3 regions of the Pseudoalteromonas sp. Ps84H-4 genome follow, and region 2 is predicted to be linked to each of the others. Evidence: predicted binding sites of a transcription regulator. Region 2 holds the regulator's gene; each other region holds the start of a gene.
What was found. The regulator MetJ, encoded in region 2, represses methionine synthesis genes. The targets are predictions, from matches to a motif close to TAGACGTCTAGACGTCTA.

Region 1 (3,293 bases), 300 kb from region 2:
TAGGAACTCACGAGATGCTTTGATTTCGTCTTCACCTAGTGGTGCACCGTGACAGTCGTGGCTACCTGATTTGTTAGGTGAACCGTAACCAATGATTGTTTTACAGCAAATTAGTGATGGTTTATCAGTAATGCTACGTGCTTCTTCAATAGCGGCGCGAATTGCATCAGGGTTATGACCGTCTACATCGCTTACTACGTGCCAACCGTATGCTTTGAAGCGCGCTGGTGTATCGTCACTGAACCACCCTTCTACTTCACCATCAATTGAGATGCCATTGTCATCCCAAAACGCAACTAGTTTACCTAGGCCTAATGTACCGGCTAATGAACAGGCTTCGTGAGAAATACCTTCCATTAAACAGCCATCACCCATAAATGCATAGGTGTAGTGATCAACAATATCGTGGCCTTCACGGTTAAACTGTGCAGCAAGTGCTTTCTCGGCAATTGCCATGCCCACAGCATTTGTGATCCCTTGACCTAATGGACCCGTAGTGGTCTCAATACCAGGCGCATAACCATATTCTGGGTGGCCCGGTGTTTTTGAGTGCATTTGGCGGAAGTTTTTAATTTCTTCGAGTGGTAAGTCATAGCCACTTAAGTGCAGTAGAGAATAGATCAGCATTGAACCGTGACCATTCGAAAGAATAAATCGATCGCGGTCTGCCCACTCTGGATTCGTAGGGTTGTGCTTTAGATAATCGCGCCATAGTACTTCTGCGATATCTGCCATGCCCATAGGGGCGCCAGGGTGGCCAGATTTGGCCTGTTGTACTGCGTCCATTGATAAGACGCGAATAGCATTTGCAAGTTCTTTGCGTGATGGCATGAATTCTCCTACCTTTATGTATTTGCGCTGGTTGTTTATGAAGCTCCATTCTTACTTATTGTAAGGGTACAGTGCAATTAAAAATCCGCATTAAATGCACCGTTTATGGGCGTTTGTTAAGAACAATACGTTATTAGTAATTTTAAATGGACGTCTAGGCGTAAAATTACTATGCAAACATATTTGTTTTAGATAAAATACGCCCCTTATTTTTTTAGCGCTATTACCGACGTTTGTGGAGCGCAATATTTGTGAGCAGAAATACAATGGCAAAACATTTATTTACTTCTGAATCTGTTTCTGAAGGTCATCCGGATAAAATCGCGGACCAAATCTCTGACGCGGTTCTAGATGCTATCTTAGAGCAAGATTCTCATGCCCGTGTTGCATGTGAGACATACGTAAAGACTGGTATGGTTATGGTTGGTGGTGAAATCACTACTAGCGCTTGGGTAGATATCGAAGAAATTACACGTAAAACTGTACGTGAAATCGGTTACACGCACTCAGACATGGGTTTCGATGCTGACTCGTGTGCAATCCTAAACACTATCGGTAAACAATCTCCAGATATTAACCAAGGTGTTGACCGTGCTCGTCCAGAAGACCAAGGCGCTGGTGACCAAGGTTTAATGTTCGGTTATGCATGTAACGAAACTGATGTTTTAATGCCTGCACCAATCACTTATTCACACCGTCTAGTTCAGCGTCAAGCTGAAGTTCGTAAGAGCGGTGAGCTTAACTGGTTACGTCCAGATGCAAAATCTCAAGTAACGTTTGCATACGAAAATGGCAAGCCTGTTGGTATTGATGCAGTTGTTCTTTCAACTCAACACTGTGATTCAATCTCACAAAACGACTTAGTTGAAGCGGTAATGGAAACTATCATTAAGCCGGTTCTTCCTGCTGAGCTTATCTCAAGCGCGACTAAGTTCTTCATCAACCCAACTGGCCGTTTCGTAATCGGTGGCCCTATGGGTGACTGTGGTCTTACAGGCCGTAAAATCATCGTAGATACATACGGTGGTATGGCTCGTCACGGTGGTGGTGCTTTCTCTGGTAAAGATCCATCAAAAGTTGACCGCTCAGCTGCATATGCTGCACGTTACGTTGCTAAAAACGTGGTTGCTGCTGGTCTTGCTGACAAGTGTGAGCTACAAGTTTCTTACGCTATCGGTGTTGCAGAGCCAACATCTATCAGCATCGAAACATTTGGTACAGGTAAATTAGATGAAGCACGTCTAATCGAATTAGTGCGTGAGCACTTCGACCTACGCCCTTACGGCTTAATCCAAATGCTTGATCTTGAGCGTCCTATCTATCAACCGACTGCGGCTTATGGTCACTTCGGTCGTAATGAGTTCCCTTGGGAAAGCACAGACAAAGCAGACGCACTTCGCGCAGCTGCTGGCCTGTAATAGGTTAAATAAAATGAAAAAAGCGCCAAACGGCGCTTTTTTTGTGTTTGATTTAAAGGTAGGAAACTATTTTTTCGTAAACAGCCACACCCCATACCAAGGCTAAAATCACCAGCGACAATGTCACCGCAGCAGAGGCCATATCTTTGGCTCGCCCAGATAATACATGATACTCAATGCTAACTCGGTCAGTCAGCGCTTCTATTGATGAGTTAAGTAACTCGACGATTAATAATAATAAATAGGGAATAAACAACACTAACCAGTGATTAAGTGACTGCGCCAATACGACCGACAAGGGTAACAAACACAGTCCTAAATAAATTTCAGAACGAAATGCAGACTCTTCTTTAAACGCCGCTTTAAAGCCTTTAATCGAGCATTTAGTTGCTTTTAAAATGCGTCCAACACCAAGGCCATTTGGCTTATTGACCAGGGGGATTTTTGGTTCTTTCATTTTTTACCTACTGCCTCAGAATTAACCTGATCATAATAATAAACTCTTACACTGTCACCCTAAGACTCTTGTTTTAATTGCTAGCAATTACCGGGGATGCTGCTGGTTTTGGTGCGCGAAAACTGATTATTAGTTAACTGCTCTCTGAGCGATTGTAGTGTTTTATAAACACTTTTTAATGACACTTTGTTACTTAACCAATAAGGGATAGAGCCACTCGGATCTGCATAAGCTTGATGGCTGACCAACAAATTACTTTGTTGCTGCTCTAAGCGCCAATATGCAGTGAGGTTTTTAATTCGTACAACCCCTGCCACTTCTGCTTTTGCATAGGGCTGGCTTTTAATTTGTAGCTCAGTTTTATGCTCACCTAAAGCGCGATAACAAGAGTAACTCACCAAGTCTCGATCTGATACCGGCCAAGGCGAATTAAAGTGGGTATAAACAAGAGTTTCTGAGGGACTTAAGCGCTCCAATAAGGTTACGCTTTTCACGTTTTCGAGCCAATTAGGCGCGTTTTCTGTATCACTTAATAACGCCATAAAGTCACTCGCTTTGGCGTTTTTAACCAGCACAGAAGCATTAAT
Region 2 (3,293 bases):
GGCATCGTTAATGTCGCCTTTAATATCAAAGCTCACCATACCACCAAAACCGCGCTGCTGTGCTTTAGCAAGCTCATGCTGTGGGTGTGAAGAAAGGCCTGGGTAATAAACTTGGCTTACATAAGGTGAGTTTTCTAAATACTCAGCAATTGCAAAGGCATTTTCTTGGTGCTGCTTCAAACGTACATTTAAAGTACGTAAACCACGAAGTGTTAAGTAGCTATCAAATGGTGCACCAGTAATACCAATGTTATTCGCCCACCAAGCAAGCTCATCACCTAACTCTTGCGTTGCAGCAATCACCGCCCCGCCGACCACATCAGAGTGACCATTAATATATTTAGTGGTTGAGTGCACAACAATATCAACACCAAACTCAATTGGGTTTTGTAATGCAGGTGATAAGAAGGTGTTATCAGCCGCAACTAAAGCACCACACTGCTTAGCAATGCTCGTAATTGCTTTAATATCAGTTAAACGCAAAATTGGGTTACTTGGCGTTTCAATCCAAATCAACTTAGGTTTTATCGATAAAATTTCTTGATGGTTTTCAGATTTGGTTAAATCCAAAACTTTTAGTTTTAATAAGCCACGCTTTTCAAGCGAAGTGAATAAACGGTAACTACCGCCATAACAGTCATGTGGAATAACCAGTGTGTCATCACTGTTTAACAGCTGAGTTGCTAAATGCACTGCAGACATACCTGTTGCAGTAATAATGCCTCTTGCACCCCCTTCAAGCTCAGCTAAGGTTTCAGCTAAGATATCGCGATTCGGATTACCACTGCGGCCATAGTCATACTGGCGTTTAGTATCAAAGTCAGCAAATGAATAGGTGGTTGATAAGTATAGAGGTGGCACAACCGCACCATGATGCTTATCGGCTTCGATGCCGTGACGAACCGCTATCGTCGCTTTATTTTTTTCACTCATTTCATCACCTATTCATAAATTGGATGTTTAGACGTCTAAAAGGTTAGATGATCGACTATGAGAAGTCAAAGTATTTATAGCTCACAATAGAAGTTTATACATTTACACTACTAGATGGCTAAATAACTAGTATTTGACTATCTTTTTTAAAGAGATAGAATTTCCGCATCTTGCGCGATGAGAAATACTAATTACCTTTACGAAGTGTTCTATTTTGAATTGGTATCTCGCGTAAATAACTGACAACCGAGGCAACGAAATAACTTATGGCTAAATGGAACGGTGAATACATTCACCCATATGCAGAACACGGTAAAAAATCAGAACAAGTAAAAAAGATTACCGTATCGATCCCACTTAATGTATTAAAAGTATTAACTGATGAACGTACACGTCGTCAGATCAATAACTTACGTCATGCGACGAATAGTGAGTTATTGTGTGAAGCTTTCCTACATGCTTTTACAGGTCAACCATTACCAAATGACGATGACCTTCGTAAAGACAACCCTGAAAAGGTGCCAGAAGAAGTTAAAAAGATTATGCAAGAAATGGGGTTAGATATCCCTGTTCTTGATTCAGAGTAAGTATTTCGGCCATCGGATCACCGCCGATAGCCACAGGCATAAAAAAACTCAGCTTAGGCTGAGTTTTTTTATTAGCGTTAATTAAGTTTAACGCATGTAATCTTCTGGCATCTCAATTTGCGCAACCCCTGACTCTACTGCCGCCTCAGCAACAGCACGAGCAATACGAGGTAATAAACGCGGGTCCATTGGCTTAGGAATGATGTACTCGGCACCAAACTCTAGTGACTCAACGCCAGCCGCTTTTAATACTTCGCTTGGTACAGGCTCTTTTGCAATGCTTCGAATAGCATGCACAGCTGCAATTTTCATTTCATCATTAATTGCCGTTGCTCGCACATCTAGCGCACCACGGAAAATAAACGGGAAACAAAGCACGTTATTCACTTGGTTAGGGAAGTCTGAACGCCCCGTTGCCATAATTAAATCGTTACGTGCACTGTGTGCAACTTCTGGGGCAATCTCAGGATCTGGGTTTGAACACGCAAACACCACAGGCTTATCTGCCATCAGTTTAAGATCATCGGCAGTTAATAGATTAGGACCAGATACACCTACAAACACATCAGCATCAGCAATAACGTCTTGTAATGTACGCTTATCAGTATTGTTAGCAAATAATTGCTTATACTCATTTAAGTCATCACGACGAGTGTGGATCACACCTTTACGGTCAAGCATATAGATGTGCTCACGCAGTGCGCCACATTTTATTAATAGCTCCATACAAGCAACTGCAGCTGCACCGGCACCTAAACATACGATAATTGCATCTTCGATGTCTTTACCTTGTACTTCAAGGGCATTAAGCATACCAGCAGCGGTAACAATAGCAGTGCCATGTTGGTCATCGTGGAAAACTGGAATATCGCAACGCTCGATAAGCGCTTTTTCGATTTCAAAACACTCTGGCGCTTTAATATCTTCTAGATTGATACCACCAAACGTATCAGCGATGTTAGCAACCGTATTAATGAAGTCTTCTGTTGTGCGGTGTTTTACTTCAATATCAATTGAATCAAGGCCAGCAAAACGTTTGAATAGTAACGCTTTACCTTCCATTACAGGTTTTGATGCAAGCGGGCCTAAGTTACCTAATCCTAGAATTGCGGTACCGTTTGAAATAACCGCAACCATGTTACCTTTACCTGTGTACTTATAGGCATTTGCTGGATCAGCAGCAATTTCGCGGACTGGTTCAGCCACACCTGGGCTATAAGCTAAAGCGAGATCGTTAACCGTTTCGGCTGGCTTAGTTAGTTCAACACTAATTTTACCTGGAACGGGGTGAGCGTGGTAATGTAATGCTTTTTCACGAAAATCTGACATAACGCGATAGTATCCTGCAAAAAGTTAAAAAGTGAGAGAGCTTGCATCAGTACGATACCTGTAATGTATAAAAATTCCAAGTATTATCAGGTCTATCCTGTTATAAGCTATATCGCTTAATTTTAAAGGATTTCCCAACAATTTCTGTGCATAGTTGCGATTAATCAAACATAAAAATCAACCTATTTATGGCCTTTTAAGCGCGTGTTTTTGTATTTTATATGCACGAACACTGCAAATAGCCGAAATTAGCCCAAAACAGCCATTTCAACGAAGTTCACAGCATTTACTCACGAAATTATTTAAATTTATTATTTTTAATAACTTTTAGATACCAATACGCTTAGTTAAGTAGTCTATTTTGAGGCAATGAAACCTTGTTGATAGCAAGGCAAAAATTTCGTTATTTAGTTGTGTTCTAAATCAGAAATTTTTAACGCAGGT
Region 3 (3,293 bases), on a different contig from region 2:
TTAGCCGAGCCAGTTACATTGGTACGCTCACCGACGTTAGTAAATACAGCAATTTGGTCAGTCATGTCGGTTTCCTAGTTTAAGTTGCACGCTTCAAGGCCCGATAAGCGCATACGCACTTCAAGCTTAGGCAGTTGGCGAGGCTTAACACCACTCAGGCCTTTCGCAAACGCCTTAATATGAGCCGGTGTGGTGCCACAACAACCACCTACAATGTTAATAAAGCCAGATTTGCCCCAATCGATAATTTCTTTAGCCATTTCAGGGGCTTCTAAATCATATTCACCAAATTCGTTCGGTAAACCTGCATTTGGATGCACCGAGGTAAAGGTTTCACAAACACGCGATAACTCTTCAACATACTGGCGCAGTAAGTCTGGGCCAAGGGCGCAGTTGAGGCCAATTGAGAGCGGTTTAATATGGCGAATAGAGTTATAAAATGCTTCGGTGGTTTGTCCTGATAAAGTACGACCAGAGGCATCGGTAATGGTGCCTGAGATCATCACAGGCAAACTACGACCAGCTTGCTCGAAAGCTTCTTCTACGGCAAACGAAGCGGCTTTTGCATTAAGCGTATCAAAGATGGTTTCAATCAAAATAAGGTCTGCGCCACCTTCCATCAGTGCCAGTGTCGACTCAACATACGCAGCCACCAGCTTATCAAAATTGATATTGCGATAACCTGGGTCATTTACATCTGGTGAAATAGAGCAGGTTTTTGACGTTGGCCCAAGCACACCCGCTACATAACGCGGTTTACTTGGATCTTTTGCTTCAAACTCATCACACACGCCGCGCGCAAGTTTCGCTGACTCGAGGTTGATTTCGCGACTAAGACTCGCCATATCGTAATCTTCCATCGAAATAGTCGTGGCATTAAAGGTATTGGTTTCGATGATATCGGCACCGGCTTCTAAGTAAGCACGGTGAATATCAGCAATGATCTTTGGCTGAGTCAGACTTAATAAGTCATTATTGCCTTTAATAAGTACATGCCAGTCTTTAAAGCGCTCACCGCGATAGTCTTGCTCTTCTAATTTATGTTCTTGGATCATGGTGCCCATCGCGCCATCGAGGATTAAAATTCGCTGTTTCAGCGCCTCGGTCAATTGTTCGCGTTTATTCACTGCATTACTCGGCATAGTTGTTAGTCCTTACGTCTTGGCTAACTAAGTTAATATCATACGGTGTAGTTTGGTACACATAATAGTTTAACCAATTCGAAAACAATAAAAAGGCATGACTTTGCCATGTTTTCGATGGTTCGTTATCAGGGTTATCATCTGGGAAATAATTTTCTGGTTTAGGTGCGTCTGCAGACTTCTCGCTATCACGCAGGTACTCTTCTTTTAAGGTATGCGCATCGTACTCTGGATGACCTGTAATATACACTTGGCTGCCAGACTTATTCTTAATTAAATAGGCACCAACTCGCTCAGAACCAGCTAACACCACCAAATCATCACAGGCAGTGATCTTATCAATATCAATATGACCATAGCGAGAGTGTGGCACTAAAAAGGTATCATCAAAGCCACGGGTGAGTGCTGCGTGGTCAAAATAGCTTTTGTGGGTAAATACACCACTTAACTTATTTGGTTTAAGTTCACGCTTAAGACCATAGTGGTGATAAAGCCCCGCATGGGCCGCCCAACACGAAAACAGCGTAGAGGTAACATGCTGCTCAGCCCAGTCTAAAATCACTTTAAGTTCATCCCAATAGACAACATCGTCATACTCTAAATGTGCAAGCGGCGCACCCGTGATGATCATGGCATCGTAGTTATTGTCTTTTACCTCAGAAAAATAACGATAAAACGTATCTAAGTGCTGCTCAGAGTTACTACTGCTGCGGTGGGTATCTAAGCGCAACAGCTCAACATTAACTTGTAGCGGTGAGTTAGCTAGTAAGCGAATAAACTGCACCTCGGTTTCTACTTTGTTTGGCATTAAGTTTAAGATGGCCAAACGCATTGGGCGAATCTCTTGCGTTTTCGCACGGCTTTTTGGCATTACAAACACGTTTTCCTGACGTAACTTTGCAATAGCTGGCAATTCATCTTTTACTGTAATGGGCATAGCGGGCTCCGAGCATACATATTAGAGTGCTAATTATGAACGGATAGTTAGAAATTTCAACCTCTAGATGTTTAGATGTCCAAATGAAGTGATATTTCTGAGTGGTCATTAATTAAAATGTATGACTCTTTGAGTAAATAACACCTTGATATTAAGCCTATCATAAACGCTGAATTCTGTATTTTGAGGTAGTTTGGGTATACAATACTTGCTGTTAATTTTTATTATAAATTGAAGGCTTCTTTCATGGTGTTACCAGACAAGTTTATATTCTCGATGAGTCGAGTATCTAAGGTTGTGCCACCTAAGCGCACTATCTTAAAAGATATTTCTTTACACTTTTTCCCAGGCGCAAAAATTGGTGTGCTAGGTCTAAACGGTGCAGGTAAATCGACGTTACTGCGCATTATGGCCGGTGTTGACCAAGACTTTGAAGGTGAAGCTCGCCCTCAACCAGGCACTAAAATCGGTTACTTACCGCAAGAACCGCAGCTAGACGAGAACAAAACAGTTCGCGAAACAGTAGAAGAAGCGGTAAGCGAAGTTAAAAATGCATTAAATCGCCTAGATGAAGTATACAACGAGTATGCAATGGACGGTGCAGACTTCGATGCGCTTGCTAAAGAGCAAGGTGAGCTTGAAGCTATCATCCAAGCACACGATGGTCACAATATTGATAACGTGTTAGAGCGTGCAGCTGATGCATTACGCCTACCACCTTGGGATGCAAAAATTGAACACCTTTCGGGTGGTGAGCGTCGCCGAGTTGCGATCTGCCGTTTACTACTTGAAAAACCAGATATGCTTATTCTTGACGAACCGACTAACCACTTAGACGCTGAGTCAGTTGCTTGGTTAGAACGCTTCTTACACGACTACGAAGGTACTGTGGTTGCTGTAACCCACGACCGTTACTTCTTAGATAACGTAGCAGGTTGGATTTTAGAGCTTGACCGTGGTGAAGGTATTCCTTGGGAAGGTAACTATTCATCGTGGCTTGAGCAAAAAGATTTACGTTTACAACAAGAACAGAAATCTGAAAAAGCACGTCAAAAATCAATCGCACAAGAACTTGAATGGGTTCGTTCAAACCCGAAAGGCCGTCAAGCTAAGTCTAAAGCACGTATGGCACAGTTCTCAGAGCTTCAACAAAATGATTACCAAAAGCGTAACGAAACGAATGAGCTATTCATTCCACCGGGTCCACGCTTAGG

Region 1: metK (methionine adenosyltransferase) is a predicted target of MetJ. The motif match lies at 979-996, and genes of this name have one in related genera.
Region 3: metA (homoserine O-succinyltransferase) is a predicted target of MetJ. The motif match lies at 2,144-2,161, and genes of this name have one in related genera.

Annotation. Positions count from the first base shown of each region.
Region 1 covers NZ_JAMXSK010000002.1:373,596-376,888, reverse strand. Annotated here, with positions in the region: gene tkt (transketolase) at 1-831, opposite strand, end outside; gene metK (methionine adenosyltransferase) at 1,098-2,249, shown strand; gene NH454_RS04175 (diacylglycerol kinase) at 2,302-2,706, opposite strand; gene NH454_RS04170 (START domain-containing protein) at 2,787-3,293, opposite strand, start outside.
Region 2 covers NZ_JAMXSK010000002.1:72,004-75,296, reverse strand. Annotated here, with positions in the region: gene metB (cystathionine gamma-synthase) at 1-933, opposite strand, end outside; gene metJ (met regulon transcriptional regulator MetJ) at 1,200-1,520, shown strand; gene NH454_RS02815 (malic enzyme-like NAD(P)-binding protein) at 1,608-2,849, opposite strand.
Region 3 covers NZ_JAMXSK010000001.1:460,886-464,178, forward strand. Annotated here, with positions in the region: gene metH (methionine synthase) at 1-65, opposite strand, end outside; gene NH454_RS02170 (homocysteine S-methyltransferase family protein) at 75-1,142, opposite strand; gene metA (homoserine O-succinyltransferase) at 1,132-2,079, opposite strand; gene ettA (energy-dependent translational throttle protein EttA) at 2,326-3,293, shown strand, end outside.